2 regions of the Pseudalkalibacillus sp. NRS-1564 genome follow, and region 1 is predicted to be linked to the other one. Evidence: a T-box and tRNA genes for the amino acid it is inferred to sense, from the RefSeq annotation. Region 1 holds a T-box; the other holds one or more tRNA genes.
What was found. A T-box is a leader RNA that pairs with one kind of tRNA and senses whether it is charged. The one in region 1 lies ahead of ileS (isoleucine--tRNA ligase), so its partner is inferred to be a tRNA-Ile.

Region 1 (16,584 bases):
TTTTCGTGAAACTTCGGCATGCTTGTGCTTGTAAAGGTCATTGTTTCAATTACGCGAAGCAGAGCTTTTGCTGTATCAAGAGATGTAAAGCACACAACTCCGTTTTCAACTGACTCTCTTCGAATGCGGAAGCCGTCACGAGCCGGCTGCTTTCCTCTAGTGAGCGTATTAATAACAAATTGTGCCTGACCTTCACGAATGACGTGTAGTAAATTCGGCTTTTCTGCCCCAATTTTATTGACGACTGTCACAGGGATCCCAAGATCACGTATGATGTGAGCTGTTCCTTCTGTCGCAAGAATGTGATAGCCGATCGCATTGAAACGCTTCACAAGATCGATCGCTTCTTCTTTATCTTTGTCCGCGATTGTGAATAACACTGAGCCGTGAGTTGGAATCTTCATACCGGAAGCAACGAGCCCTTTATATAGAGCTTTCTCCAGTGTGTAATCGCGACCCATCACTTCACCTGTTGATTTCATTTCAGGTCCGAGCGTAATATCAACACGACGCAGTTTAGCAAACGAGAAGACCGGCACTTTTACATATACATCGTCTCGCTCTGTTCCATACCCTGTTTCGTAACCAAGTGATTCAAGCGATGCTCCTAGAATCACTTTTGTTGCTAGATTCGCCATTGGTACCCCAGTAATTTTACTTAAGAATGGTACCGTCCGACTTGAGCGGGGATTTACTTCAAGTACATACACCTGTTCATTTTGAATAACATATTGGATATTAAGGAGACCTTTGATCTTCAAACCTCTCGCAAGAGCGATTGTCTGATCAATGAGCGTTTGTTTCACTTCACTAGATAAGCTCTGCGGAGGGTATACTGCAATCGAATCCCCAGAGTGAATCCCAGCACGCTCGATGTGTTCCATAATACCTGGAATAAATACGGTTTCTCCGTCAGAGATCGCATCAACTTCAATTTCTTTCCCCATCAAATACCGATCGATTAAGACTGGGTGCTGCGGATTAACCTTAACGGCATTTTCCATGTAATGAAGCAGCTCGCTTTCCTTATACACAATTTCCATTGCTCTTCCGCCGAGTACATAGGATGGGCGAACGAGGACAGGATAGCCAATTCGCTCAGCAATAGCCACTGCTTGATCAACGGAAGTAGCTGTCTTCCCTTCTGGTTGAGGTATGTTCAGCTCTGCCATAGCCATTTCGAATTTATCGCGATTCTCCGCTCGATCCATATCTTCTAAAGATGTTCCAAGGATTTTCACGCCTCGAGCTGATAGTTCGTCTGCTAGATTAATAGCCGTCTGACCTCCGAACTGAACGACTACGCCTTTAGGCTTCTCAAGATCAATCACATGCATCACGTCTTCAACCGTTAACGGTTCAAAATAAAGCTTATCTGAGATGCTGAAATCAGTCGATACGGTCTCCGGGTTATTATTAATGATAATGGCTTCATAGCCCGCTTCACGAATGGCCCAAACGCTGTGGACCGTTGCGTAGTCAAACTCAATCCCCTGGCCGATTCGAATCGGCCCCGAACCTAGGACGAGCACACTCTCTTTTGGTGTTTCAAGTGATTCATTCTCATCTTCATAAGTGGAGTAGTAATAAGGCGTTTCAGATTCAAATTCACCCGCACACGTATCAACCATTTTGTAAACAGGACGGATGGCTTCTCGCGTTCGCAGTTCATAGATTTCAAGTTCCTTTTGATCCCATAGTGCTGCAATGATGTGATCTGAGAAGCCTTTTTGCTTTGCTTCAAGCAAAAGATCGAGATTTCCTTTGTTCTCTTTCAACTTGTTTTCAAGCTCAATGATCCCTTGCATTTTGACGAGGAAATAATGATCAATTTTGCTCCAATCATGAATTTCTTTTATCGTTTTTCCTCTTCTGAATGCTTCTGCAACAACGAAGATGCGCTCATCATCCGCAAAGCGAATTCTTTTCTCCATCGTTTCTTCATCAAGGTCAGCTAGTTCAGGAATAGTAAGATGACTAACGTTCGATTCCAGGGAGCGAACCGCTTTTAGTAGTGATTCTTCAAGCGTACGACCAATTGCCATCACTTCACCTGTTGCCTTCATTTGCGTTCCTAGCTTACGATTCGCACTTTCGAATTTATCAAATGGCCATCTTGGAATCTTGGATACAACATAGTCTAAAGCTGGTTCGAAGCTTGCATATGTTTTGCCTGTAACAGGGTTTTTCATTTCCGAAAGAGAGAGCCCCACCGCGATTTTCGCTGCAAGCTTGGCAATTGGATAGCCCGTTGCTTTAGATGCAAGAGCGGAGGAACGACTAACTCTTGGATTTACTTCTATGATGTAATATTGGAAGCTGTATGGGTCAAGCGCAAGCTGAATGTTACAGCCACCCTCAATTTTTAGTGCGCGAATGACTTTTAGCGCTACGTTACGTAGCATTTGATAGTCTCGGTCAGAAAGGGTCTGACTCGGCGCTACGACGATGGAGTCGCCTGTATGGATTCCAACAGGATCGATGTTCTCCATGTTACATACAACGATCGCTTGATCTTGACCATCTCGCATCACTTCATACTCGACTTCTTTAAACCCAGCAATACTTTTTTCGAGAAGACACTGCGTAACCGGGCTGTATTTTAGACCACTTGAAACAATTTCTTCTAATTCTTCATCGTTGTTTACGATTCCACCGCCTGTACCACCGAGCGTATAGGCAGGACGTACGATAACCGGGTATCCAATTCTCTTCACAAATCGATAAGCTTCTTCGAGATTATGAATAATATCACTTTCCGGTACTGGCTCGTTTAACTCATTCATGAGCGTACGAAACAAATCACGATCCTCTGCCTGCTGAATCGCATCAAGTTTCGTACCCAAGAGTTCTACTTCATAGTCTTTTAAAACGCCCGCTTCTGATAATTCCATTGCCATATTCAGTCCAGTTTGCCCTCCGAGTGTTGCAAGAAGAGCATCCGGTCGTTCTTTTCGAATAATACGGCTAACAAAATCAAGCGTTAGTGGCTCGATGTATACTTCGTCCGCGATTGTGGTATCCGTCATAATTGTTGCAGGATTTGAGTTTACTAGAATAACTTCATAGCCCTCTTCTTTTAACGCTTGACACGCCTGCGTTCCTGCGTAGTCAAATTCTGCTGCTTGCCCGATGACAATTGGTCCAGATCCGATCACAAGGATTTTCTTAATATCTGTACGTTTAGGCATATGTTTTTTCCCCCTTGAATGTTGTAATCATCGAGATAAAGTCGTCAAAAAGTTCATTGGAATCTTCTGGTCCAGGTGATGCTTCTGGATGGTATTGCACACTAAAAGCTGGTTCATTCTTATGCTTGACGCCTTCAATGGAACCATCGTTTACGGCAACATGTGTGACTTCAAGATTTGTATTCTCTAGAGTTTCAGCCGCGATCGTATAGCCGTGATTTTGCGAAGTAATCGCGACGCGTTTTGTTGTTAAATCCATTACGGGGTGATTGGACCCTCTATGACCAAATTTCATTTTCTCTGAATCCGCTCCGCAAGCAAGGGCAAATAGTTGGTGACCTAGGCAAATGCCAAAGAGCGGAATTTTACCAAGAATGCCGTTAATCATGTCCACTGCTTCAGGAACATCTTTTGGATCGCCAGGGCCATTACTTAGCATTACGCCATCAGGGTTTAGGCGCAGAATTTCTTCTGCCGACGTATTGTATGGGACAACAACAACATCACATTTCCGTTTTGTTAGTTCTCTTAAAATGCCGTGCTTCATTCCAAAATCGACAAGAACGATGCGGAATCCACGACCTGGACTTGCATAAGGTGCTTTAATAGATACCTGCTGTACCTGGTCCCTTTTCAATGGCGTATCTCTTAGATCACGCGCAATCTTCTCTGGATCAACATCCATGCTACACATTTTTCCTTTTAGCGTTCCATTTGAGCGGATCAGCTTTGTTAGCTTCCTTGTGTCAATTCCTTCAAGTCCTGGAATGCCTTTCACACGAAGCAATTCATCAAGCGTCATTTCATTTCTCCAGTAGCTCGGTACTTCTGTTGCTTCTTTCACAATAAGACCATGTACAGAAGGATTAATCGATTCGAAATCATCGCGGTTAATGCCGTAGTTTCCAATTAGCGGGTACGTGAGCGTTACGATTTGAGCACAATAGGATGGATCGGACAAAATTTCCTGATAGCCCGTCATGCCTGTGTTGAAAACAACCTCACCACTTTTCTCAATGTCACTACCGAATGCTTTCCCTACAAAAACGGATCCATCTTCTAATACCAGCTGTCTTTTCATCATTGATCGCTCCCCTTTTCAAACACGATTTTGCCATTTACAACTGTTGCCGTTGGCCATCCTTTACAAGTCCATCCATTAAATGGGGTATTCTTTCCTTTCGAAACAAATGACTCTGGATTAATGTCCTCTTGCTCTGTTAAATCGATAATTGTCATATCCGCTAGTGCACCTATTTCGAGAGTGCCGTATTCAAGTCCAAATGCCCGCGCTGGTTTCACCGTTAACCAATCCACAAGTTGCTTAAGTGTAAAGGTTCCTTTCTCAACAAAATGGGTGAATAACAGCGGAAAAGCCGTTTCCAATCCTACTATGCCGAATGGCGCTTTTTCTATTGACTGTGCTTTTTCACCTTCTGAATGAGGGGCATGATCCGTTGCAATAAAGTCAATTGTACCGTCGAGCAGGCCTTCAATAAGGGCTGCTCGATCTTCTTTTGATCGAAGAGGTGGGTTCATTTTGTAATGCGTATCAAGTCCCGGTATATCATCTTCTGATAAAAGGAGATGATGTGGTGTTACTTCAGCTGTTACGTTAATGCCAGCCCTCTTCGCATCGCGTACGGTACGAACGGACTCCTTCGTACTAATGTGGCAAACATGATAATGAACGCCTGCTGCTTCAGCGAGCAGAACGTCTCTTGCAATATGTACCGCTTCACAAACCGATGGAATACCATTTAGTCCATTCTCTTTTGAGAAATGACCTTCATGAACGCTTCCTCCGTTGATCAACGTGTTTTCTTCACAGTGGGCAACAATTGCTAGGTTACTAGCTGCCGCGCGCTTCATCGCTTCTAGCATCATTCCAGCATCTTGAACACCAACGCCATCATCTGTTAAAGCAAACGCACCGTTTGTTTTCAACCCTTCAAAATTCGTAAGCTCTTGACCTAGCTGTCTTGTTGTAATCGCTCCGTATGGTAGGACGCGAACACTTGCCGTTTCTTTGATTCGATTCATTAACGTTTCCATCGTTTCTTCATTGTCTGGGACAGGTCTTGTATTCGGCATCGCTGCGATTGTTGTAAATCCGCCTTTCGCCGCTGCTTTTGTACCTGTTTCAATCGTTTCTTTATGCTCTCCTCCCGGTTCTCTTAAGTGCACATGTAGATCAACGAGCCCTGGAACTAGGAGGTTCCCTTTCGCATCAAAGGTTTCGTACTCCCCCTTTTCAATGCTCTGTGCGATTGTTTCAATTTCACCTTCTTGATTGATAAGAACATCGCGATCCATCAATTCTCCAGATTCATTAAGTAGTTTCGCGTTTTGGATTAGCATTACACGACCATTCCCTTCTTAGTAGGTTGTAGGACCAAGTTCAAGCAGGCCATTCGTACATAAACACCGTTTTCCATTTGCTTAAAAATTCTTGAGCGTTCACATTCCACTAATGATGTCTCAATTTCAACGCCTCGATTGACCGGCGCAGGATGCATGATAATGCTGTGTTTCTTCATACGTCTTTCTCGCTCTACCGTTAGGCCGAATGACTGGAGGTAAGAATCAGTATCGCTTCTTCTTGCATGGCGTTCATTTTGAATGCGGAGTAGCATGAGGACATCTGCCTGTTCAACCGCTTCACCCATTGTGACGTATGGGTATTCATTCATTGTTTCATCTTGCCATTCACGCGGGCCCGAAAAACTCACTTTTGCGCCAAGCCTATTTAATACGTTCGTATTTGACCGCGCTACCCTGCTGTGCTTTATATCACCAGCGATCACAACGTTAAGACCTTCAAATCGCTTGAACTCTTGACGAATCGTGAGGAGATCTAGCAGCGATTGGGTCGGGTGATGCCCGCATCCATCGCCTGCATTAATGATGGACATGGACGTTTTCTCAAGTAGCGGTTCGAAATACTTCTCATCTTTGTGCCTTACGACTACAGCACTTGCCCCTATAGATTCAAGGGTTTTAATGGTGTCGTATAGCGTCTCCCCTTTTTGAACGCTTGATGATGACGTTTCAAAATTCAACACCTCATATCCGAGTCGCTTCTCTGCTACCTCGAAGCTAAACCTTGTTCGGGTTGACGGTTCGAAGAAAAGATTCGCTATAAACACGGGCTCCTGTCTTTGAATACTTTTTCCATTTCTAAAACGTTCAGCCTGCAGTAATATTTCATGAATTTCATCTAATGTAAGAGAGGTCATATCAAGTAAATGCTTCACATCACTCACTCCGTTTCGTTAATATTTTTCTCAAAAAAAACACCCTGAGCGTTGTCAGGGTGCAGAAGGATAGACGCGTTTAAGTTAACGCATCTCTTTCCCACCCTTTTAGGTCTCTCTGTACCTTTTTAAAGGATGATGCTATGCAGCTGGTTCGTTATTTTCAAGATCTTCTTCAAACATTTTCTCAACCGATTGCTGTGAGCTTCCGCCAGGCAAAATGAGGTTCAGCGTAATACCAATGACGGTCGCAAGCGCCATTCCTGCAATTTGCAAGTTGTCACTAACCTGGATGAATGCCCCACCTACACCGATGACTAGGATTACGGAGGAGATAATCAAGTTGCGCTTTTCACCAAGATCAATTTTGTTATCAATCAGCATGCGCAAGCCAGATGATGCAATAATTCCGAAGAGAAGGATCGACACGCCGCCCATGACAGCCGTTGGAATCGTTGAGATAAGAGCTGTTACTTTTCCAATGAAGCCGAACATAAGGGCAAGGACAGCAGCCCCTCCGATGACGAACACGCTGAATACTCGTGTTATCGCAAGCACACCGATGTTTTCCCCATATGTCGTATTCGGCGGTCCACCAAGGCAAGATGCGATCATTGTGGCTACTCCGTCTCCAAGAATGGAACGATGGAGACCTGGAGTTTTCAAGAAATTCTTGCCGGCAACTTTACTTAAAACCATCTGATCGCCAATGTGCTCTGCAATCGTGACAACTGCAATTGGTACCATGATGAATAAGATTTCCCATGAGAAGACATCAACCGGGTTGTAATCCGCAAACGGGATGATGAAATCCGGCATTTGAAAGAATGAAGCTTCTTTAATTGGAGTAAGGTCAACAATACCCATGAAGTAAGCAAATGTGTATCCAGATACAATGCCGATTAAAATCGGAATCAGGCTGAAAAATCCTCTTAAAAACATGGAAGCGAGAATGGTTATCCCTAGCGTGACAAGCGCGACAGTAAAGTGCGTGCCGCTATAGGCTTCCGTAGCAGGGTTATTCATCGCCATGTCAATCGCCGTTCCTGCAAGACCTAGTCCGATGACCATGATCACGGGGCCAACTACGATCGGTGGAAGAAGTTTTAACAGCCAGTTTAACCCAAGCGCTCGAATTCCAATTGCGACAAGACCGTAGACAATCCCGGCAAAAAAGCTTCCGATCATGGCTCCCTCAGGTCCGTGCAAAGAGACGGCTGAAATGATTGGTGCAATAAAGGCGAATGACGACCCCAGGTATGCTGGGATGCGACCTTTCGTTATGGCAAGATAAGCTAGCGTCCCAAGTCCACTTGAGACAAGGGCGACCGCCGGATCAAGTCCGACGAGAAATGGAACTAATATCGTTGCGCCAAACATGGCGAATAAATGCTGTAAGCTTAATGTGAGCCAGCTTGAAGGTTTGGGTACCTCTCGAATTCCTAATACTTTTTTCATGATGTATTCCTCCTTGGTTGTGCGTGTCCCGGCCATCGTTTTTCTTAACCCTTAAGGTATAAAAAAACTCCTTGCATGGCCGCAAGGAGGTACACGCGTGTCCTGAAACGGAACGCGTCTCCTCCCTTGGCCGTCTCTCTGGACGGATTTAAAGGGAGCACGATTTATGATTGTGATAAGCTAACTTGGTCAAAGTCATCTACTTCTGTAAGAGCAACTTCAATGATTTCTTCTTTTGCTGTTGGTACGTTCTTCCCTACATAATCGGGACGAATTGGTAATTCTCTGTGTCCACGATCAACTAGCACCGCCAGTTGAATTTGTGATGGACGTCCAAGATCCATTAAGGCATCCATTGCAGCACGAACGGTTCTGCCTGTATAAAGGACATCGTCAATAAGTATCACTTTTTGATCTGTTACATCCTTTGAAATGCTTGTGCCTTTTATTAGGGGATCCTGATCTTCGTTTTTGTGAGTAAGGTCATCGCGATACATGGTGATATCAACTTCTCCTACTGAAATCGCTGATCCTTCAATTTGTTCGATTCGTTCAGCTAACCTCTCAGCTAAATAAATGCCTCTTGTTTTAATCCCAACAAGCATTGTATTGTCAATGCCTTTATTACGCTCTAGAATTTCATGTGCAATTCGCGTAAGCGCTCTTCGAATCGCTTGATCATCGAGCAAAATGCGTTTGTTTTCCATGATGATCGCCCCTCTCTCTTTATCGATCTGTGGCATTAAAAAACCCTTTTGCCATGAGGGCAAAAGGGTTTTGGGCATACAAATGTACCGATCGTACATAGCCGTTTTTCCTTTGCAGCCTCACGGGACTGTCTTTAAAGGGTATGCTATTGTCTATAAAGAGTATCGCAAAGATCTCTTCTTAAGTCAACCTTAATCTTGTCTAAGTCGCTTTAATAAACGTTCAATATCTTCTGGAATAGGAGCAGAGAATTCAAGCCACTCTTCTGTTACAGGGTGACTGAAGCCTAGAACACCGGCATGAAGAGCCTGACCATCAATCGGAAGCGACTTTCTTCTTGGGCCATATTTAGGATCACCTGCAACGGGATGATCGATATATTTCATATGAACTCGAATTTGATGCGTACGACCAGTTTCAAGCTTACACTCAACATAAGTAAACTGCTTATAACGTTCTAGAACATGAAAATGCGTAACCGCATCTCGGCTATTTTCATCCGTTACCGTCATCTTCTGACGATCTTGCTTATCTCGCCCGATTGGTGCATCAATTGTCCCCACGTCATGCTGGATGTTGCCATGAACGATGGCAGTATAACGTCGGTTAACGGTTTTAGCTTGAAGCTGCTTTACAAGTGATTCATGGGCTTTGTCGTTCTTTGCGACCATTAATAATCCTGAAGTATCTTTATCAATCCGATGGACGATACCAGGACGGACAACACCGTTAATACCGCTTAGATCGTTAACTTGATACATTAACCCATTAACAAGCGTTCCGCTAGCATGTCCTGGAGCTGGGTGAACAACCATTCCTCGTGGTTTGTTCACGACAAGAACATCCGCATCCTCGTAAACAATCTCAAGGTTCAGATTTTCTGCTACAATTTCTAATTCTTCAGGCTCAGGAACGGTTACTTCGATCTCATCGCCTGCTGTTGCTTTATAATTGCCTTTCACGTCTTCGCCGTTCACTTGAATATTTTTATCTTTAATCCAAGCTTGAACCTGGCTACGCGACCAGTCATTTTCATAAGAAGTAATGAGCTTATCGATTCGCTCACCTTTCTCTTCTTCTGCTACTTTAAATGTGAATTTTTCCATTAGTTTTCCCCTTTAGCCTGCTTACTTTCAAAAATGGTTCCGATAAAGATAAGAATAACACCTACAACAAGGGAGGCATCGGCAACGTTAAAGATCGGAAAATCATAAGAGAAGATAAATGTGTTCACAAAATCTACTACTTCTCCACGAAGGACTCGATCTATAAAGTTCCCTATTGCACCACCAAGTATGAGTGCTAGGGTGACGCTAACGAAACGGCTATGTTTATATTGTCTCATATAATAAATAACCGCTCCAATGACGAAAATGGTAATGATATAAAAGAAAATCATCTGTCCTTGAAGGATTCCGAAGGCGGCGCCCCGGTTTCGATGAGAAGTTAGATAAAGAAAATCATTGATTAATGTAATGTTTTCACCATATTCCATGTACTTCACAACAAGCCATTTCGTCCACTGATCTAGAACAATGATGCCTATGGCTATGAGATATTTCCACACGAGCGCTCCTCCGATCAAATGTTACTTCCTATGAAAGTTTAGCACAGCTTGCTTCAGCAGACAATCGAAACTGAGCTAACAACAAAGAAAAGACGCTTCGCATCGCAAAGCGTCTTTTCGATATATTTCTTTAATTAGTAATGATTTTTAACCGTTTCAGCACAGCTAGCGCAAAGAGTTGGGTATTCGCTATTAGCGCCAACGTCTTTTTTCACTTGCCAGCAGCGCTCACACGTTTCTCCCTCAGCAGGTGAAACGGAGATCGCTAGTTCTTCATATACTTTCGCTTCTGCTGGTGCTTCAGCCTTCGTACCGGCCAATGTAGCACCTGATACGATAAAGAGCTTCTCAAGATTTGCTACGCCTTCAAGCAAATCCTTCGTACCATTATCAGCATAAATATGAAGCTGAGCGGTTAACGATTTACCAATTTTCTTCTCGTTACGCGCTTCTTCTAGTGCTTTTAGAACTTCGTCACGAAGCTCCATCACATGATCCCATTTTTCTTCAAGATCAGCTGTACCTTCAAAATTCTTCACTTCTGGCATATCGGAAAGCTGTACATACTCTTCCTTCTCACCAGGGACAAACTGCCATACTTCTTCAGCAGTGTGCGGAATGATAGGCGAAAGAAGTTTCGTAAGCGCAACAGCTGTCTGATAAAGAACCGTTTGGATCGCACGGCGGTTCGGGTGATCTGCATGTTCAATATAAAGCGTGTCTTTCGCGATATCGAGATAGAACGAGCTCATTTCAATTGTAAAGAAGTTATGGATCGTATTATAAACCGTTAAGAACTGATACTCATCATAAGCTTTTTTCACTTTCGATACGAGATTATTTAGCTTCACAAGCATATACTGATCAAGTTCACCTAAATCCTTATACGCCACTTGATGCTCTGTTGGATCAAACCCTTCAAGGTTCCCAAGCATAAAGCGGAACGTGTTGCGAATCTTTCGGTACACTTCAGCTACTTGTTTTAAAATATCATTCGATACGCGAACGTCAGCTTGATAATCCGCCGATGATACCCATAGACGAAGAATATCCGCACCCAATTGTTTCATAACATCATTCGGTACCATTGTATTTCCAAGTGACTTACTCATTTTCTTTCCTTCACCGTCAAGAATAAATCCATGACTGAGAACCGCTTTATAAGGTGCTTTCCCTGTTACGGCTACAGCTGTTGAAAGGGACGAGTTAAACCAGCCACGGTACTGATCAGAACCTTCTAGATACAAATCAGCAGGTCTTGCAAGGTCGCTTCTTTCTTCCAGAACAGCTTGGTGAGAAGAACCTGAGTCAAACCAAACATCCATGATATCCATTTCTTTGCGGAATTCACCGTTTGGACTATGCTCTGAAGTAAATCCTTCAGGTAGAAGTTCTTTTGCATCCCACTCAAACCAAATGTTTGATCCATGCTTACGGAACAATTCTGATACATGAGCAATTGTCTCATCTGTAATGATTGGCTCATTATTTTCGCCATAGAACACTGGGATTGGAACGCCCCATGCACGTTGACGAGAAATACACCAATCTTCACGATCCTTCACCATATTATGAAGGCGAATTTCACCCCATGATGGGAACCATTTCACATCTGCTACAGCTTGAAGAAGTTCAGGGCGGAACTCTTTGATCGACGCAAACCACTGCTCTGTTGCACGGAAAATGATTGGTTTCTTCGTACGCCAATCGTGTGGGTAAGAGTGAGTGAAGAATGTAAGCTTCACTAGCGCGCCAACTTCTTCAAGTTTTTCAGTAATTGGTTTATTTGCTTTGTCATAGAACATACCTTCAAAGCCAGGAGCTTCGTCAGTGAAAACACCTTTCTCATCTACAGGGCAAAGGATGTCTAGCTTATACTTTCTTCCGATCATATAGTCATCTTCACCGTGTCCCAGGGCTGTATGAACGCAACCTGTACCTGCGTCAAGCGTTACGTGGTCACCAAGGATCACAAGAGATTCACGATCGTAGATTGGATGCTGAGCCGTCACGTATTCAAGTTCGCTACCTTTTACGCGCTTCACTTCACTTACGTTGTTCCACTCAAATTCTTCTTTTAATTGATCAACAAGCTCTGTTGCTACAACATATTTCGTACCATCCGCTTCAATGACGCTGTATTCAAACTTCTCATTCAACGCAATGGCAAGGTTTGAAGGAATTGTCCACGGAGTTGTTGTCCAGATGATAAATTTCTCATCGCCATCAAGAACACCTTTTCCATCTTTTACATCAAACGCAACGTAAATCGATGCAGAGCGCTTATCTTGATACTCAATCTCAGCTTCTGCTAATGCTGATTCAGATGTCGGAGACCAATAAACGGTTTTTTTATCTTTATAAATATAACCGCGCTTCGCCATTTCTCCGAACACTTTAATTTGCTGTGCTTCATAGCCTTTATCAAGCGTAATGTATGGGTTATCCCAATCAGCACGAACTCCAAGTCGCTTGAATTGTTCACGCTGACGATCAACTTGTTTTAATGCGTATTCTTCACATTTCTTTCTAAATTCAGCAACCGTTAACTTCTTACGATCGACGCCTTTTTTCGTTAACGCCTGCTCGATTGGAAGTCCGTGCGTATCCCAACCAGGAACATATGGAGCATTAAAACCGTTCATTGATTTATATCGAACGATGATATCTTTTAAAACTTTGTTCTCTGCATGACCCATATGGATGTCACCATTTGCATATGGAGGGCCATCATGTAGGACGAATAGAGGGCGGTCCTTCGTTCTTTCCTGTACTTTTTCATAGAGATTAATGTTTGCCCATTCTTTTTGCATGTCGGGCTCTTTATTCGGTAAATTTCCTCTCATCGGGAATTTTGTTTTTGGCATTAAGAGCGTTTCTTTATAGCTCATGAGGTTTCCTCCTTCAACTTATAACGAGCAACAACCGTAACGATCTTCAGCCACTCGGGAGTTGTTTCTTCAAAGTGTGCTACAAAATAAAAAAACCTTCTCGTCCCCGAAAAGGGACGAGAAGGTTTTCCCGTGGTACCACCCAAATTAAGCTTTGCGCTCACTTTGCATTCGTAACGTGAATGATTCGCCGAGGCTTACTTATCGTTCAGCACGGGACTCAGGGGCGATCTTCTCTGATTGCTTAACACCGGCTCACACCATTCCCGGCTCGCTTTGTTAAGTAAGAATCAGATACTCTTCCCATCTTCGTCGATCGTTATTGCTATTAATAGAAGTATAGTGTAAATAAAAATAAGAAGTCAAGGAAATGACAAAAAATAAATGAGTGCTTTATGCTTTTTCTTCGATTTGCTCCTGTTGCTGATCTTCTTCCTCATCAAATCGAGCCACTAAGCCATCCCAGTCTTCATTATTTAGCATCTCTAGCTGGGCTTCAACTAGCATACGAAAACGCGTGCGATAAACCGCTGCTTGTTTTTTCAGCTCTTCATTATCCATGGAGATTTTACGCGCTTTAGCAAGCGAATCATTAATAATGTGGTCGGCATTTTTCTCAGCTTCTTTTACGATGAGCTGGGATTCTTTCTTAGCGTTTTGTCTCACTTCTTCCGCTGACTCTTGTGCTACTAGGATCGACTTATTTAACGTTTCTTCAAGGTTTGAGAAGTGCCCAAGTCGTTCTTCTAGAAGCTTCACTCTCTCATTCAATTCTTTCTTTTCTCTGATTACCGTTTCATAATCTTTGATTACCTGATCAAGAAACTCATTGACCTCATCTTCATCATAACCGCGGAATCCGCGTGTAAATTCTTTGTTATGAATATCTAATGGTGTTAAAGGCAATTCAGCCACCTCCGATTTACTCTCTTTTTTCATATACCCGGCTTACTCGTATTTCGACAATCATTTGGATATTCCTTCTATTTATGACAAACTATTTACGAATTTGATACGTAATTCGCCATTTATCCCGCTTTGTTTTGCCATCAACAGAAATAATCTTACTTCTACCTGAACCTCGTAACGATAAATAGTCTCCCTCTTTCACTTCAGCAGAAGGTTGACTGACGATCTTCCAATTTAATTTCGCTCGATCATGTTCAATCATCGGAGCAACCTTACCTCGTGATAGATTGTATACTTCTGCAAGTACCGTATCCAAACGAAGGCTTGTTACTGTGCCTGACTGCTCCTGCCAGGAAGCTTCTACGACGCTTACGCTCGTTAATGGAATTTCGTTAGGAGATATGGACGCTTTACCTGCATGTGTTAAATTCATTTTCACGAAATCCGCAATTTCCTTCGCTACGATTAAATGCGCAGCACTATCCTGCACAAGGATATCTCCAAACTTCTCACGCTTAATTCCAAGACCCATCATTGCCCCAAGCAAATCTGGATGAGTAAGTGATACGAATTTGGCTGGATATGTAATTCCAAAAGCGATTATCTCGAAATCTTCCGTTGTTGGTTCAAAGTAAGGAGGAACAAGAAGAGCCCTCTGACGCTCAGACCCTTCAACTCCACCTGAAAAAAACACGCCCACGTCAGAGTGATTTCCAATGATTTGCCTCACCATATCCTGTTCTCTTGGATCAAGAAAATCGGTTAATCTTGGAGCATACCTTTCTTGAACCTCATCCTGCCATTGTAAAACGCGATCGACAAATGTTCTTTCTTCTGGACGATAGTGTTCGTAAATAGACATTAGCCTATGAATCTAAAGACCGCAATAATTCCATATTGCACAAACTGAAGTGCGAAAATGGCTACGATCGGAGAAATATCAAGCATTCCACCGATTGGAGGAATAATCTTACGAAACGGAGCTAGATATGGTTCTGCTATAGAAGCAATCATTCGTCCAATAGAAGATTCTCTTGCATTTGGAATCCATGACATAAAGATGTAAATGATGAGGATCCACGTATAAATTTGTACTGCTGAAAGTAAGATTGAAACTATGTTCAAACTTTTCACCCTTTCTTAATTACTGGTCTTCGTAAATTTCATCTGTAATGTTACCTGAAATTTCAACATTGTCCGGTGTACATATAAACGTATCCGGACCGAGTTTCTGAATATCGCCACCAACAGCGTAGACTGTTCCACTTAGAAAATCAACAATGCGTCTCGCCTGATCTTGTGGAATACGTTGAAGATTCATCACAACAGACTTCCGATTTTTCACGTGATCAGCGATATCCTGAGCTTCAGCATACACTCTTGGTTCAACTAGCACAACTCTTGAGTTCTTATGAACGCTTTGAAGACTTACCACATTTTGTTTAGACTGCTTACGATTCGCTCGAGTTACTTCAGGCTCTTCTTCTTCCATATATGAATCTTGCTCCTGCTGCTCATCCAACTCTATCGTTTCATCATCAAGTTCAAAGAACTGCTTGAATTTCGTTTTGATACCCAATTCCCTGCACCTCCTGGAGAGCTTATTTTATTTTTCATTTCCGACAAGTGACGATCCAATGCGAACATATGTCGCGCCCTCTTCAACAGCAATTTCATAATCATTTGACATCCCCATTGAAAGCTCATTGCATGGAGCATGTGGGAGTGAAAGGCTTTGGACACGTTCTCCAAGCTCACGAAGTTTCTTGAAAACATCTCGAATTTCATTTGTATTATCTGTATGCGGAGCCATAGCCATTAATCCTACGACTTTAATAGATGAGAATTCATTAAGTGACTCAATAAAAGGTAGCGTCTCACCTGGCGATAATCCATGCTTAGATTCTTCACCAGACACGTTAACTTGCACAAAACAGTTTACTTCACCATCAGCTCTCTTTTGTATTTCTTTAGCTAGAGATATACGATCGAGGGAGTGAATATAATTTACAAATGGAAGAATGTCTTTTACTTTACGAGATTGTAGTGTGCCAATAAAGTGCCACGAAGGCAATGTGCCAATAGCTTCTACTTTCTTCAATAGCCCCTCATCACGACTTTCACCGAAGTGAGTAACGCCAGCTTCTAATGCTTCTTTTGTACGTTCGACGCTAACATATTTCGTCACCGCTACAACATGAATATGCTGAGGATCACGACATGACCGTTCTGCTGCTGCGTTAATTTTTCCTTTGATTGTTTCTAGACTTTCTCTTACATTCACGATAACGCTATACCTCCCCGAGTCCTATGTATGCCATCATTCTTCCTGTTTTTCCATTTTCATTTCGGTGAGAGAAAAACAGATTGCTACAGCTTGTACAATAGTCACTAACTGATAGTTGACTCGCCTTAATCCCTGACCGAAGGAGGAGCTCGCGATTCACGGCTTTTAAATCAAGCTGGTATTTCCCTGTTGCTTTTTCATCAAAAAACAGATCCTGATCTCCTACTAGCGCTTTAATGTGTTCGATAACGCCATCATCAACCTCGTAGCAACATTTCCCTATTGAAGGGCCGACTGCAGCATAAATATCGTCGGT
Region 2 (16,440 bases), on a different contig from region 1:
ACGGCCTTCAACGATCAGCAGGTGATCGATTAAGAGACATTCTCGATCGTTTTACGACTAACCCGTTTATGGGTGTGCTCGCTGGGGTCATTGTAACTATTCTCATACAAAGTAGTTCAGGAACAACGGTTTTAACAGTCGGTCTTGTTAACGCAGGATTTATGACTCTGAAGCAAGCAATTGGCGTTGTAATGGGTGCGAACATTGGTACAACTGTTACAGCATTTATTATTGGTTTTCCTATTAAAGATTACGCACTTCCAATTATAGCCATCGGTTCTTTGTTAATTTTCTTCTTTAAAAACAAGAAAATTAACTACGCTGGTCAAATCGTCTTCGGATTTGGTGCGTTGTTCTTTGGACTTGAATTAATGAGTACGGGAATGAAACCACTTCGTAGCCTTGAGGCTTTCCAAGAATTAACAGTAAGCATGAGCTCGAACCCACTGTTAGGCGTTGTGATCGGTACAGTATTTACTGTCATTGTACAAAGTTCCAGTGCGACAATTGGTGTATTGCAAGGTCTTTATTCACAGAACGCAATGGATATTCAAGCTGCATTACCAGTTCTGTTTGGAGATAATATCGGTACAACGATTACCGCAGTTCTTGCTTCTATCGGTGCATCCGTTGCCGCTAGACGTACAGCACTGACTCACGTTATTTTCAATTTAATTGGAACGGCGCTTTTCCTAATATTCTTATTCGCCTATACGCCGTTTATTGAATACTTAAGAGATGTATTAAACTTAACACCGGAAATGACGATTGCATTCGGACACGGGATCTTTAACATTACAAATACTGTTATCCAGTTCCCATTCATTGCCGGACTTGCCTATCTCGTTACAAAAATTATTCCTGGTGATGATGCAACGATTGAATATAAGCCAAAACACCTTGATCCAGTATTTATCGAACGCTCTCCATCTGTTGCATTAGGACAAGCTAAAGAAGAAGTGATTCGAATGAGCGGATTTGCTTATAAGGGTGTTAAAGAAGCATCAAATTATTTAACATCTAAGAGTCAGAAGAGCGCTGAAAAAACCGCTCAGTATGAAGAAGCTATTAACAACCTGGATAATAAAATTACAGATTACCTTATCCAATTATCAGCAACTTCTCTGTCTGGAGATGAGTCGACACGACACGGTATGCTAATGGACTCAGTTCGTGATATCGAGCGTATTGGCGATCATATGGAGAATATTGTTGAGTTGGTTGATTATCAAATAAGCAATAAAGTGAAGATGACTGACGTTGCTATGAAAGACCTTGATGAAATGTTTAATCTGACTCTTTCTGCACTCAATGAAGCCTTTGATGCACTTGATAAATGGGATGTAGCTAAGGCGCAGGAAGTTGTTAAGCTAGAAGATAAGATCGACAAAATGGAAAGAACGCTTCGTAAGCAGCATATCCTTCGTCTAAATGAGGGTGAATGTACTGGAAGTGCTGGAATTGTTTTTGTTGATATCATCAGTAACCTTGAGCGTATTGGTGACCATGCGGTTAATATTGCAGAAGCCGTCATTGGAGAAGAATAAATGTGGGAAGCAGAGGGATGCCTCTGCTTCTTTTTATCATTATATAGAAGAAAAGTGACATCTCCGCTAAAATAGAGTCAAGTTGAAGGGAGGTTAAAAGCGTGGATATTCTATTATGGTGCCTGATCATTGCGTCATTCATCATTGCATTTGTGGGATTGATTTATCCAATTATTCCAGCCGTACTATTTATTTATGTTGGGTTTATCCTGTATGGGGTGTTTTTTGATTTTGGTTCAATGACTATTTCCTTTTGGATTGTTGAAGTTCTGCTGACGATGCTATTATTTGTTGTGGACTATGCTAGTAATTTATTTGGCGTGAAGAAGTATGGAGGGTCAAAGGCGGCGATATGGGGGAGTACAATTGGTTTACTTGTTGGCCCATTTGTCATTCCGTTTGCAGGGATCATCCTTGGACCATTTATCGGGGCTATCTTAGCTGAACTAGTTATTCATCGAAAAGCTTTTAAAGAATCTGTTCAAGTAGGTGTAGGTTCATTGCTTGGTTTTCTTGGTGGAGCTGTTATGAAAGGATTACTCCAAACGATTATGGTGGTTGTGTTCCTAGTGTATGTCCTATAAGTTCTTGATGACAAAATGAAAGCGTGATATAGTATTTTCATAATTGAAATTAAGATTAATTCAATTAAATTTGAAAAACTTATTGACTCTTTCTTTATCCATATGATATATTAGTTCTTGTCGTTAAGAAATATTCCACAGTAGCTCAGTGGTAGAGCTATCGGCTGTTAACCGATCGGTCGTAGGTTCGAATCCTACCTGTGGAGCCATATGGCGGTGTAGCTCAGCTGGCTAGAGCGTACGGTTCATACCCGTGAGGTCGGGGGTTCGATCCCCTCCGCCGCTACCATATATTTCAACGATACAACATGGCGGTTGTGACGAAGTGGTTAACGCACCGGATTGTGATTCCGGCATTCGTGGGTTCAATTCCCATCAGCCGCCCCACTTATTACATAAGGACCCTTAGCTCAGCTGGTTAGAGCTGACGGCTCATAACCGTCCGGTCGCAGGTTCGAGTCCTGCAGGGTCCACCAAATGCATATCGGAGGAATACCCAAGTCTGGCTGAAGGGATCGGTCTTGAAAACCGACAGGGGCTTAGTCGCCCGCGGGGGTTCGAATCCCTCTTCCTCCTCCATTTTCTAAAAGTTAGCTTTCTAAAAAATGGATGCAAATTAGGTTCTTTTACATCATCGCGGGGTGGAGCAGTTCGGTAGCTCGTTGGGCTCATAACCCAAAGGTCGCGGGTTCAAATCCTGCCCCCGCAACCAAAATAAAATTCTTACTACGTCGAACATACTTCTTTGTTAGAATTTAAATGGAGTGCTCTAGGGGCAACCTAAGCTCATAGCAACTCCAAATTATTTTGAATGTAAATGCAAACTACATACTAATTAAAATTAATACTGATAACATGATTCGGCTCTGTAGCTCAGTCGGTAGAGCAGAGGACTGAAAATCCTCGTGTCGGCGGTTCGATTCCGTCCGGAGCCACCACTCAATAAAGATCCCACTCGTCAAATAATGACGAGTTTTTTTATGTTTTATGTATGTTATTACGATGTTAATTCTCGATTTTTTCTTTTAAGATGTTTAATTCCATATACTGAGGGGAAACTTTATCTGTGTTGCGGAAATTCAAAGGTTTATTATTTGAAAACGCATGACAATTCTGCTAGTGTAAACTTGTGACGACATCATGTTCAAGTGGTGGCTAACGCTACCCTAACAGCAAGTTACATACTATATTTAAGGAGGAGATTCACAATGGCTAAATTTGAACTACCAGAACTACCTTACGACTACAATGCACTAGAACCACACATCGACGAAGAAACAATGAAGATCCACCACGACAAGCACCATAACGCATATGTAACAAAATTAAATGGTGCACTAGAAGGTCATGAGGAGCATGCATCTAAGAGCCTTGAAGATCTTCTTGGCAACCTTGACGCACTTCCTGAAGGCATTCGCACTGCTGTTCGAAACAATGGTGGCGGGCACGCTAACCACTCACTTTTCTGGCAATTGCTAAGCCCTAACGGTGGCGGCGAACCATCAGGTGATCTAAGCGAAGCACTTAAAAAGAAATTTGGTAGCTTTGAAAGCTTCAAAGAAGAATTTGCTAATGCTGCAGCTGGTCGTTTTGGCTCAGGCTGGGCTTGGCTAGTAGTAAAAGGTGGAGAACTTGAAGTAACAAGCACTCCAAACCAAGATACTCCAGTAATGGAAGGTGTTACACCAATTCTTGGGCTAGATGTTTGGGAGCATGCTTATTATCTTAAGTATCAAAACAAACGTCCTGATTATATCGCTGCATTCTGGAATGTAGTTAACTGGGATGAAGTTGCAAAGCGTTACGAAGCAGCTAAATAATTTACCAAGCTTTCAAAACCCCCGACATTTATGTTGGGGGTTTTTCTATTATGGTTCGATTAAGGTATAAATTGTTCCTAAATGGTGTAGCATGAAATTTATTATAAAATCTGTAAAATCACAGCCAGTTTCAAAATCATGAGGTGTACAAATCAGAACTTGATGATCTGTGATGGTTAAAGAGATGAGATCAATTCGATATTGGATTTGAAGATAGTGCCTCATCCTATAAATAAAGAACGAGTGTTCATCATCTCCTATAAGATGTTGAACGCTTTGAAGTAGTTGGATTTGACTGTTTTCAGAAATGTAGTCTGTCCGATATAGAAAGTAATACATACCCAGTCCCCTTTCAAAAACAGTTTATCCTTTTTGTTTCATCCGCATAACGAACAGAATTTAAGTCAAAATAAGGGTGGATGAAAAAAGGGGAGTTTGTTATGAAAGTTATAAAACATATGATTGGTGAGATAGAGGTAACAAAAGATTTGTTGTTATTACTTACAATCGGTGGTTTATACGCGCTGAGTATTGCGCTCTCAAATACGTTCGTAAATGTTTACTTGTGGAAGCAGTCTGGTGATTTTGCGGATATAGGTATATACAACCTTGCTGCGGTTATAAGTCAGCCGCTTACCTTTATTCTCGCAGGTAGATGGGCTAAAAAAATGGATAGAGTTATTGTATTGCGGATTGGAGTGATTTTTCTCGCTCTTTTCTATATAACAGTGCTTTTTCTTGGTCAGAACGCTAGTCATTTGCTTATCTTACTGGGCGCTTTACTCGGAATAGGGTTTGGCTTTTATTGGCTTGCATTTAATGTGCTAACATTCGAAATTACAGAACCGGACACAAGGGATTTCTTTAATGGATTCCTTGGTTTAATTACATCTTTCGCTGGGATGATTGGGCCAATATTTGCTGGTGTTATTATTTCAAGTCTAGAAGCATTCACGGGGTACAAAGTAATATTTGCCGTCTCACTTGCTTTGTTTTTCGCAGCTGTAATCTTAAGTTTCTTTCTCGAACGTCGTTCTGCCAAAGGGACTTTTTCATTTACACGTGTTTTTCAAGAAAGAAAAGCGAATACAGATTGGCTTAACATTTTACACGCGCATTTTTTTCAAGGTATAAGAGAAGGTACCTTTATTTTCATTATCGTTGTCCTAGTTTTTATTACGACGGAAAGTGAGCTTGCAATTGGTACTTTTGGACTTGTTAATTCAGGAGTATCGTTTTTAGCTTATTATTTGGCGACGAGATTGATTAAACCGCGATATCGTAAGAAGGCTATTTTATATGGCGGACTTATTCTTTACGCTTCGGTTTTTTTACTTGTATCCGACCTAACGTTTGCCCGGTTGTTAATGTATGGTGTTTGTATTTCTCTTGCTTATCCACTTTTACTTGTCCCCTACATTTCGCTTACGTACGATGTGATCGGTAAGGCTTGGAATGCAGTTGAAATGCGGATTGAGTATATTGTCGTTCGAGAGGTATACTTAAACTTAGGACGAATTGTTTCCGTTCTTTTATTCTTAATAACAGTAGCGTTATTCGACGATGAAACGAGCATTCCGATTTTATTATTAATTGTTGGTGCTGGCCATTCGTTTATTTACTTATTTGTAAGAAAACTTCAAGCTCCCCATCCCCCAAACCCTTCTCCTGACACCGTACAATAGCTCATTAGACCCTTTACTTTTTTTATATCACTAAGTATAGTAAGTAGAAGAGAGAGCAGAGACACCTGTCTGGAACAGGTGTCTATATTTGTTTAAGGGAAGGGAGTCTATCGTGAACACGAAGAAAAAGAAAAATCATGTGCCTTTAAGGCTAAATATATTATTTTTATCTGTATTCCTTTTGTTTTCTATATTAATTCTTCGACTGGGCGTTATACAGATTGTAAACGGTGAAGAATACGAGCGTGTTTCTGAGCAAACTGAGAATGTTACAGCAGAATCAACAGCACCTCGTGGGAAAATGTATGACCGTTATGGGCGAGTTCTGGTTGATAATAACCCTGAATTTGCGCTTACATATATCCGAACGCAGAATACTAAGCAAGCTGAGAGGCTTGAATTAGCTCAGAAATTAGCTGGGTATATTGAAAAAGATACAGATGATGTCATTGATCGAGATCTTAAAGATTATTGGATTGTAACGAATCCGGAAAAAGCGAAGGCAAAGCTAACGGAAAAAGAGTGGGAAGAACTTGAGTCGAGTGAGGCTTATCAACTCCAAATTGAACGGATTAATGATGATGATTTAGAAGAGATTAAGAACGATCCACAAGAGCTTGAGGTAGCTGCTATCAAAAGGGCGATGGATACTAGGTACGCTTTATCATCTCAAACAATTAAGATTGGTTTAACTGAAGATGAAATTGCTAAAGTAAGTGAAAACCTTGGTTCACTACCTGGAATAGAAATTCAAGCAGACGCAACTCGAGAATATCCCTATGGAAATACTCTTCAAACAATTTTCGGAAGGGTCGGACCAATCCCTAAGGATGAGTTAGATTATTATGGTTTGAGAGATTACGAAAGAAATGACAAAGTGGGGATTAGCTATCTCGAGAAAGAATATGAAGAGTACTTAAAAGGTCAAAAAGAAAAGCAAACCTACGTGACCGACAAATCAGGAGAGCCAATTGGTGAACCGAAAGTAATTGAAGGACAAAGAGGAAACGATTTGGTCCTCTCATTAGACATCGATCTTCAAAAGGAAGTCGAGAAAATTCTCGATGAAGAGCTTCGTGATGCAAGACAATATGGGGCAACACGAGGCTATGTAGTCATGATGGATCCCAAAACAGGTGAAATTCTTTCTCTTGCTGGTAAGGAATATAGCAACGGAGAGTTTAAAGACCGAACGTTTGGAGTGATCGGTGACTCCTACGCAATGGGATCGACTGTTAAAGGAGCAACTGTTTTAACAGGTTATCAGTATGGTGTTATTAACCCGAATACGACGCTTGTGGATGAAGTTTTATACTTTAAGGACGAAGGTAAAAAATCTTCATATACGGCTAATGCAATGGGGCCTATATCAGACCTAGTTGCTTTACAAAGATCTTCAAACGTATATATGTGGAAAATCGCGATGAAGATGGCTGACTATGACTATGCTCCGTACGAAAGTAGTAGTTATGACCCTTCAGCTTACGATGAGCTAAAAGAGTCATTCTCTCAGTTTGGTCTAGGCGTTAAAACCGGGGTTGATCTCCCTGGTGAAAGTGCAGGATTAAACGGAGGTGTGAATGAATTTGGTAAAATTCTCGATTTTGCAATTGGACAGTATGATACGTATACACCAATGCAAATGGCTCAGTATACCTCTACAATCGCAAATGGCGGCTATCGTATTGAGCCACACATATTAAAAGAAGTTCATGAACCTTCTGAAAAAGATGGTCTATCAAATACTATTCTTTTCCAAAACACTCCAGAGGTGTTAAACAAAATTAAAATGAGTGAAGAAGAAGTGACACATGTCCAAAAGGGGATGTGGATGGTTATGAATACGGCAAATGGAACCGCAGGTACACATTATCCTTATTTCCAAAGTGATGATTATCAAGCTGCTGGGAAGACTGGAACAGCGCAAATCGGAGATGGATATAATTTGACCCTTGTTGGCTATGCACCTTATGATAATCCCGAAGTAGCCTTTTCTGTAGTAGTTCCAGAAGTAAATGATTCTTCTTCAGGATATGTTAATAAAAAAATAGGTGGACGCGTTCTAGATGCTTATTTTGATTTAAAAGATGAAGCGAAGAAACCTATTGAGGCTAACAAAAAAGAAACAGAATAGCATTTCATGAAAAACCGCTGAAAAGCGGTTTTTTTTATTGTTTAAGGACAAATTAATGAATAATATCTGTCAGATTGAGGTGAAGTGATAGGCTGAATGCATTGCAAAAGTAAGGTATGCACCAAAAAGACTAATTAAAACGTTTTCCGACACGCATTTACAATCTCTTTACATTCGGTTTATACGACATTAATATCTAGCCTGTATTCTAAGAATTGTGATTGAGAGGCCAATACACAAACAACCTGGTTGGTCACAAAGTACAAACATCCATTTAGGGGGAAATTACATGAAGTTCAAGGGCATTATGCTTATGGTAGTTATGTCGATGGTAATGATTTTCGCAGCAGCTTGCGGAAATAATTCTGGTAACACAAACAGCGGCGGAGAAGCTTCTGGTGAAGAAGTATCTGGCGAAGTTCTAATGGACGGATCTTCTACAGTATTCCCGATTATGGAAGCAGTTGCTGAAGAATACGCTTCTGTACAACCTGATGTAAAAGTTAGTGTAGGTGTTTCAGGTTCTGGTGGTGGATTTGAGAAATTCTCTGCTGGTGAAACAGACATGAGTAACGCTTCTCGTCCAATCAAGGAAGAAGAAACAGCTGCACTTGAAGAAGCTGGTATTGACTTCACAGAATTTGAAATTGCAAAAGACGGTCTTTCTATCGTTGTTAACTCTGAGAATGATTGGGTAGATCAGCTTACAATTGACGACTTAAAGAAAATCTGGTTAGGCGAAGCAACGATGTGGAGCGACGTTAACCCTGAATGGCCTGAAGAAAAAATCGAATTATTTAGCCCTGGTACAGATTCTGGAACGTATGACTACTTTAATGAAGTAGTACTAGAAGATGAGCAAATGGTGAAAGAAGCAACACTTTCTGAAGATGACAATGTACTTGTAAATGGTGTAACTGGCTCTAAAAACGGTATGGCATTCTTCGGTTATGCTTACTACCTTGAAAACAAAGATAACCTTAACATTGTTCCAATCGTTAATGGTGACGGTGAAGCTGTAGAACCAAATGCAGAAACAATTCAAGATGGAACATATGAGCCACTGTCTCGCCCGCTATACACTTATGTGAAGCACTCTGCAGTAGAAGAAAATCCTGCAGTATATGATTTCACTAAATATGCACTAGAAAACGCTGGTGAAATGGCAGAAGCAGTTGGATATGTAGCTCTTCCAGAAGAAAAGTATACAGAAGACATGAACAAACTAGAAGAAATCGCTGGTAAGTAAGAATAAAATGAAACAGATTGGTGAGGAGTTACGGCTCCTCACTTTATCCTGTTTTGCTCTTTGTGAGGGGGAGTAATAAATGCAAAGCTCTGTTCGTCAGATGATTAAAGACAAAAAAGAGAAAAATCAATCACGAGCGAAGTTTATGGAGAAACTTGTACCGGGCTTATTGCTTTTATGTGCAATTATCTCTGTATTAACAACGCTTGGTATTGTTTTTACATTGATTGTAGAAACAATTACGTTTTTCAACCGTGTTTCAATTATTGAATTCTTTACGAATAAAGATTGGTACCCGTTTTTTGGAGACAACCCTGATTATGGAATCTGGCCACTGATTTCTGGAACATTAATGATTACCGGGATCGCCATGCTCGTTGCCATTCCGTTAGGTTTAGCAGCAGCCATTTATTTGAGTGAATATGCAAGTGATAGCGTTAGAAGAATCATTAAGCCGATTCTGGAAGTATTAGCAGGTATTCCTACGATTGTATATGGTTTCTTTGCTTTAACTTTTGTTACACCAGTTCTACAAAATATTATTCCGAGTCTTCCTATTTTCAACGCGTTAAGCCCCGGTATCGTTGTAGGGATTATGATTATTCCTATGGTTGCATCTCTCTCAGAGGATGCGATGAGCTCTGTACCGAACGCAATTCGAGAAGGTGCACTCGGACTTGGCGCTACACGATTTGAGGTTGCTGTGAAAGTAGTTCTACCAGCAGCATTATCAGGAATTATTGCATCTTTTGTACTTGCGATTTCAAGAGCAATCGGTGAAACAATGATCGTAACAGTCGCAGGTGGTGCAACACCAAAACTTACTCTAGATGTAACGGAGTCTATACAGACAATGACATCTTATATTGTGCAGGTAAGTCTAGGGGATGCTGGTTATGGAACAACAATTTACTACAGCATTTATGCTGTTGGGATGACGCTCTTCCTTTTCACACTTATCATGAACCTTATCGCGCAATATATTTCTCGTAGATTCAGGGAGGAATACTAATGCAATTAGTAGATCAGGCAAAAGTAAAAAGTAAAATGCAAACCAGACTGGCTCAAAATAAGATTCTTAAAGGAATTTTCTTTGGAGCAACAATGCTAGCACTCGTAGTGCTTGTTATCTTGTTATATCGGATATTCACTCAAGGAATTGGTTACTTAAATCTTGAGTTCTTTCAAAATTTCGCGTCTCGTTTCCCTGAAAAAGCAGGGATTAAAGCAGCATTTTTCGGTACTTTATGGATGATGGCAGTGATAGCTCCAGTGGCACTTACAATTGGAGTTGGAACCGCGATTTATCTTGAAGAATATGCAAAGAAAAATAAGTTTACAACGTTTATTCAAATAAATATTTCAAATTTAGCAGGTGTGCCCTCGATCGTTTTTGGTTTACTTGGTCTAACTGTATTTGTTCGGATGTTGGAAATGGGGCGCAGTGTTCTAGCCGGTGGTTTAACGATGAGTTTATTAATTTTGCCAATAATCGTTGTTGCTGCTCAAGAAGCTGTACGTTCGGTTCCAAAAGAGCTTCGAGAGGCTTCTTATGCGATGGGTGCTACGAAATGGCAAACAATCAAAAAGGTTGTATTACCAGCTGCGATCCCTGGGATTTTAACAGGAGGAATTCTTGCGCTATCACGCGCAATCGGTGAAACAGCGCCACTTCTTATGATTGGTGCATTAACGTTTGTAGCTTACTTGCCTGAGAATTTCTTGTCCGGCTTCACCGTTATGCCAATCCAAATTTTCAACTGGACAAGTCGACCTCAGACAGAGTTCCATGATGTTGCGGCAGCTGGAATTATCGTTCTTCTTGCGATGTTGCTCATTATGAATTCAATTGCTGTCTTAATTCGAAATAAGTTTTCTAAAAGACTGTAGCTACGTAAAACTCTCATCAATGTGTAAAGGGGATTTTGAAAATGAAAACAGTTATGGATGAAAAGAAAGTCGTAAAAGCTCCGCGGTCAGAAGAACAGATAAAAGAAAAAGATTCTGTATATAGCATTCAAAATTTTAATTTATGGTACGGAAAAGACCAGGCTCTAAAAGATATTAAATTCGAAATTCCAGAAAAACAGGTAACAGCCATTATCGGGCCATCCGGTTGTGGTAAATCCACGTTTATTAAAGCTCTTAATAGAATGGTTGAAATGGTGCCAATTGTAAAAATGTCTGGTGATATTAACTATCGTGGGAAAAATATTTTTGAGAACAAATACAAAGTAGAAGATTTGCGCACAAAAGTGGGGATGGTTTTCCAAAAGCCGAATCCATTTCCAAAATCAATCTATGAAAATGTCGTTTATGGTCCCAAAATTCACGGCATTAAAAACAAAAAAGTACTTGATGAAATTGTCGAAAAAAGCTTAAAAGGTGCAGCGCTTTGGGAAGAAGTAAAAGATCGTCTTAGCGAAAATGCTTACGGTTTATCTGGTGGTCAGCAACAGCGCCTTTGTATCGCTCGCTGTCTCGCAATTGAGCCTGATGTTATCTTGATGGATGAGCCAACATCTGCGCTTGACCCAATCTCTACTCTAAAAGTAGAAGAACTTGTTCAAGAGTTAAAGAAAGATTTCAGTATTATTATCGTAACGCACAACATGCAACAAGCAGCTCGTATCTCTGATAAAACCGCCTTTTTCTTAAACGGTGAAGTCGTTGAATTTTCTGATACGAATCAGCTGTTTTCTAATCCAACTGACAAGCGTACAGAAGATTATATTACAGGCCGTTTCGGTTAATAAATTCGGGGGTGAGCAACTATGGTAGTAAGAGAGAATTTCCAGGAACAGTTAGATGAGATAAAGTCACAACTACTTGAACTCGGATCACTAGCACAAATAGCAGTTGATGATGCGATTACAGCATTAAAAGCTCAGGATGTTAACAAAGCTCTTGAGATCATTGAAAATGACCATAAAATAAACAGACTTGAGGAAGAAATTAATGAAAGAGCGATCTGGTTAATTGCCAAAGAGCAGCCGCTTGCAACAGATTTGAGAAGACTCATCTCAGCACTTAAAATTACAACAGATGTTGAGCGTGTTGGAGATCTTGCGGTCAACATTGCAAAGTCGATTATCCGTATTGGCGACAAGCCATTCGTAAAGCCAATCGAAGAAATCCCAGCGCTAGCTGAGAAAGCAAATAACATGTTGAGAGAAGTTCTTGCGTCTTTCTATGATGAAGATGTGAATAAGGCTATGGCTGTTGCTGATGCAGATGATGAAATTGACAACATGTATGGTCGTCTTGTGAAGGAGCTACTTGAGTTAATGACCGAACATCCTGAAAGTGTTAGTCAAATTCAACAGCTTTCATTTATATGCCGCTATGTTGAACGTATTGGTGATCACTGTACGAACATTTCCGAAAGCGTGATTTATGTTGTGAAGGGGAAACGATACGACCTTAATGCATAGTGATCGAACCACACTCTAAATTAGAGTGTGGTTTTTTCATATAATTAGAAAGCTTAAGTAATGACCTGTCCACTCGTGCAATAAACTAGTGTAGGAGATGGATAGGAGGTAGCAAAATGCCAAGACACTTAGTAATAGGAAATGGACAATTGCTTATAAATATGGACCAGTTTCTTCAAATACGAGATATTTATTATCCGTATGTTGGGCAGCAAAATCACGTTCAAGGTCATGCAAATCGTATAGGGGTTTGGGTAGATGGGAAATTTTCATGGTTACATTCATCTGAATGGGAGATTCAGCCTAATTATGATCAAGACACGCTGGTAACATATAGTACGGCTGTCCATCCTCATCTCGGAATTAAGCTTGTGTTTGAAGAGGGGGTCCATCAGCGTGAGATGCTGATGATTCGTAAGATTACGATTCATAACCTTGAAGGTCAAAGACGTGACGTTAGGATTTTTTTTCATCAAGATCTGAATATTTATGAAACTGAAGTAGGCGATACAGCTTATTATTGTCCGGATACTAAGTCGATGATTCATTACAAACGATATCGATATTTTCTTTTTAATGGTGAAATAGATGGGGCGGGGATTAAACAGTATACTTCTGGTGTGAAACGATTCCAGGCTGCTGAAGGTACGTGGCGCGATGCTGAAGACGGCCACTTACATGTGAATCCCATCGCACAGGGATCAGTAGATAGCACATTTTCTTTGGAAACGAAGCTGGAACCCAACAGTGAGAAAGTAGCCTATTATTGGATGACAGTTGGAAGAACGAAGGAAGAAGTTAGTAGTATTCATGAGTATGTAAGTGAGATTGGAACACAATTGACTGTTGAAAAAATTCGGATGTACTGGAACCGTTGGGTGAATAAGTCGGTGTTACCTGAGACAGACTTAGGATCGGACATTCTTTCACTTTATAAAAGAAGCTTATTAATTGTTCGAACGCAAACCAACCAAAATGGAACGATTATTGCGGCGAATGATTCAGACATTTTGCATTACAATAGAGACCATTATAGTTATATGTGGCCAAGAGATGGCGCGCTCATTGCTTCAGCGATGTCAAAAGCAGGTTACCATGGAATGGTGGCGAACTTCTATCGCTGCTGTGCAGAGCTTCTTTCAAAAGAAGGGTATTTACATCACAAATACAATCCTGATGGCTCTGTAGGATCGAGCTGGCATCCCTATGTGGATCGTTTAAAGCAATCTCAGCTTCCAATACAAGAAGATGAAACTGCTCTTGTTCTCTGGGCTTTTTGGGAGCATTATCAATCGACAGGAGATATTGAATTTGCTCAATCGCTCTATAAGTTCTTAGTACGGCCAGGAGCTAAGTTCTTGTTGCAATTTATGGATGAAGCGCTAGATTTACCACTTCCTTCTTACGATCTTTGGGAAGAGCGATTTGGAATTTTTAGCTTTACAGCTTCAGCTTGCTATGGAGGTTTGATGGCAGCTCATTCGTTTGCAAGGCTATTTGGTGAAGATGACCGCGCTGATAGCTATTTTGAAGGGGCACAGCGGATCAAAAAAGGAATTGAGACACATTTATATGATAAGACCCGTTCCTGCTTTATTCGGGGGTTATACCGCAATGGTGAGACTGGAGAGATAACGAAGGATTATACAATAGAAAGCAGTTTGTTTGGTCTATTTGCTTTTGGAGTATTCCCTGCAGATGATCCAAGGGTCGTTCGTACAATGGAAGAAATTGAAAAACGCCTGTCTGTCAAAACAAGTATAGGCGGTGTAGCACGTTATGTTAGTGATTATTATTTTCAACAATCACAAAATGTAGAAGAAGTACCAGGGAATCCTTGGGTTATTTGTACTCTATGGATCGCCAAATGGAAAATTTCTAGTGCTCAAACGATTGAACAACTTCGCGATGCGAAGAATCATATTGATTGGGTATTTAAGCAGGCCCTCACAAGTGGTATACTACCAGAACAGGTTCATCCTTACACGGGTAAACCACTATCTGTAGCACCCTTAACCTGGTCGCATGCAACGTACGTAGATGTGGTGAAGGATTATCTTGAGAAATATGAGTCACTTTCTTCAACAAAAACAACTTGATTGAATGAGATATGTTTGTTATCATAATGAAGTATGTTGTTAAATGAACAGTTTGATAGGATTTGGAGGGATATTCATGCGCGTACAAATTACATTGGCTTGCACTGAAACAGGCGATCGTAACTACATCACGACGAAGAACAAACGTACTAACCCTGATCGTCTTGAACTTAAAAAATACAGCCCAAGACTTAAAAAGCAGACGTTACATCGCGAAACAAAGTAAGCAGTAGGATATCCTACTGCTTTTTTATTTGCACATTTTCTCGTAAACTAATAGAAGAGAAAAGTAGGAGGAATGATGATGCAATCAAAACATGAATGGCGAACAAACATGAAAGTGAAATTAAAAGAAATTAGTGCTGATGAGAAAATATTGCTTGATGAACAAATACGTGAACGTCTTTATACATATGAACCATTCAAAAAGGCTGAAACGATCGGATTAACCGTGGCAATGAAAGGTGAAATAAATACGAAGAAAATTATAGAAAAAGCTTGGACTGATGGAAAGAGAGTAGCAGTCCCGAAGTGCAATCCGAAGACGAAGCAGATGACTTTTCGCTACTTAACAGAGTGGGATCAGCTAGAAAGCGTTTATTTTGGGTTGGAAGAACCTCGCCCCGATAAAACAGTAGTGTGTCCCCCAGAAGAAATAAATCTTTTGCTTGTTCCTGGTCTCATTTTTGATCTTAATGGATTTAGGATTGGATTTGGTGGCGGTTTCTATGATCGATATTTGCAACACTATTCAAACTCAACCGTATCCCTTGCCTATCAATTTCAAGTCGTTGAAAAGGTGCCAACCGAATCTTTTGACGTACCTGTGGAAGCCATCATTACTAATGAACAGCTTGTTAACGTAAAATGATCATTTACGCTTTTTTAAGTGCTATAACAGGTATTCTAGGATATAAAGTTCATGCACTTTCGAGAAATGGAGCAATAGCCGCCACAGGTGTTGGGTGCGCGATCGCACTAGGTTTTGGCTGGAAAGGGCTCTTGCTTCTTGGTATCTTTTTTTTACTTCTACTATATGGAGTAAGTATAAAGCGCAGTTAAAAGATGGGGTGGAACAAATTGTAGAAAAGGGCGCTTCGAGAGATCAGTATCAAGTTCTTGCAAATGGAGGGGTTGCTGCTTTCGCTGGAATAATGATGCTTTTATTCCCTGGGGATGTATGGCTGTTTATTTTTCTAAGTGCGATTGCCACTTCTAATTCTGATACCTGGGCATCTGAACTTGGCGTTCTCTCAAAGCGACGCCCCCTTCATATAATAACGATGAAATTCGTTCCGGCAGGCACTTCTGGAGCTATTAGTATGCCAGGTATATTGGCGTCTTTGCTCGGAGCTGGTTTAATTGGAGGAGTTGGTTCACTTGTTTTTGACTTATCTTTTCTGGGGTTAGTTATTGTTACGGTCGCAGGATTTGTCGGCTGTTTAAGCGATACGCTAATTGGAGCAACCTTGCAAGAAGAGTTAAAATGTCAGAAATGTGGTTCAAAAACTGAACGCCATATGCATTGTGGAAATAGGACAGTCAAAATCAGCGGTATAAAAGGATTTAATAATGACGTGGTCAATTTCGCCTCGTCTATGATTGGCGCTCTTGTGGGAGGTGCATGGTGGTTATAAAAATAATAGGTACATTGCTAGCAGGAGGGGAGTCCAGAAGGTTTGGATCCCCAAAAGCATTTGCCACTTATCACGGCAAGCCTTTTTATGAAGTGGTACTGAATCAACTTCACCCTGTTGTAAATGAATCCATTATCGTAACAAATAGAGATTTATTAGAGCAGTTTAGCATGAGCACATCAAAAGATATAAGAGTGATAAGAGATGAGGAAAAATTTGTAGGGATGGGACCGCTAGCAGGTCTTTATTCT

Region 2: it has a tRNA-Ile gene. The T-box ahead of ileS (isoleucine--tRNA ligase) is inferred to sense a tRNA for this amino acid. The anticodon was not compared.

What each region holds. Positions count from the first base shown of each region.
Region 1 is NZ_JBITPM010000011.1:183,838-200,421, forward strand. It holds gene carB (carbamoyl-phosphate synthase large subunit) at 1-3,191, opposite strand, end outside; gene ACIFPW_RS05915 (carbamoyl phosphate synthase small subunit) at 3,184-4,272, opposite strand; gene ACIFPW_RS05920 (dihydroorotase) at 4,272-5,552, opposite strand; gene ACIFPW_RS05925 (aspartate carbamoyltransferase catalytic subunit) at 5,552-6,448, opposite strand; gene ACIFPW_RS05930 (solute carrier family 23 protein) at 6,590-7,906, opposite strand; gene pyrR (bifunctional pyr operon transcriptional regulator/uracil phosphoribosyltransferase PyrR) at 8,071-8,613, opposite strand; gene ACIFPW_RS05940 (RluA family pseudouridine synthase) at 8,806-9,720, opposite strand; gene lspA (signal peptidase II) at 9,720-10,181, opposite strand; gene ileS (isoleucine--tRNA ligase) at 10,316-13,072, opposite strand; T-box leader at 13,182-13,391, opposite strand; gene ACIFPW_RS05955 (DivIVA domain-containing protein) at 13,466-13,978, opposite strand; gene ACIFPW_RS05960 (RNA-binding protein) at 14,070-14,843, opposite strand; gene ACIFPW_RS05965 (YggT family protein) at 14,843-15,106, opposite strand; gene ACIFPW_RS05970 (cell division protein SepF) at 15,126-15,560, opposite strand; gene ACIFPW_RS05975 (YggS family pyridoxal phosphate-dependent enzyme) at 15,588-16,265, opposite strand; gene pgeF (peptidoglycan editing factor PgeF) at 16,273-16,584, opposite strand, start outside.
Region 2 is NZ_JBITPM010000019.1:261,158-277,597, forward strand. It holds gene ACIFPW_RS11305 (Na/Pi cotransporter family protein) at 1-1,547, shown strand, start outside; gene ACIFPW_RS11310 (DUF456 domain-containing protein) at 1,649-2,131, shown strand; tRNA gene ACIFPW_RS11315 (tRNA-Asn) at 2,266-2,340, shown strand; tRNA gene ACIFPW_RS11320 (tRNA-Met) at 2,344-2,420, shown strand; tRNA gene ACIFPW_RS11325 (tRNA-His) at 2,443-2,518, shown strand; tRNA gene ACIFPW_RS11330 (tRNA-Ile) at 2,531-2,607, shown strand; tRNA gene ACIFPW_RS11335 (tRNA-Ser) at 2,618-2,710, shown strand; tRNA gene ACIFPW_RS11340 (tRNA-Met) at 2,767-2,843, shown strand; tRNA gene ACIFPW_RS11345 (tRNA-Phe) at 2,994-3,069, shown strand; gene ACIFPW_RS11350 (superoxide dismutase) at 3,340-3,951, shown strand; gene ACIFPW_RS11355 (hypothetical protein) at 4,000-4,290, opposite strand; gene ACIFPW_RS11360 (MFS transporter) at 4,392-5,636, shown strand; gene ACIFPW_RS11365 (peptidoglycan D,D-transpeptidase FtsI family protein) at 5,749-7,770, shown strand; gene ACIFPW_RS11370 (PstS family phosphate ABC transporter substrate-binding protein) at 8,060-9,019, shown strand; gene pstC (phosphate ABC transporter permease subunit PstC) at 9,099-10,031, shown strand; gene pstA (phosphate ABC transporter permease PstA) at 10,031-10,909, shown strand; gene pstB (phosphate ABC transporter ATP-binding protein PstB) at 10,951-11,772, shown strand; gene phoU (phosphate signaling complex protein PhoU) at 11,794-12,453, shown strand; gene ACIFPW_RS11395 (glycoside hydrolase family 15 protein) at 12,570-14,552, shown strand; gene rpmG (50S ribosomal protein L33) at 14,629-14,778, shown strand; gene ACIFPW_RS11405 (5-formyltetrahydrofolate cyclo-ligase) at 14,857-15,423, shown strand; gene ACIFPW_RS11410 (DUF92 domain-containing protein) at 15,518-16,189, shown strand; gene mobA (molybdenum cofactor guanylyltransferase) at 16,180-16,440, shown strand, end outside.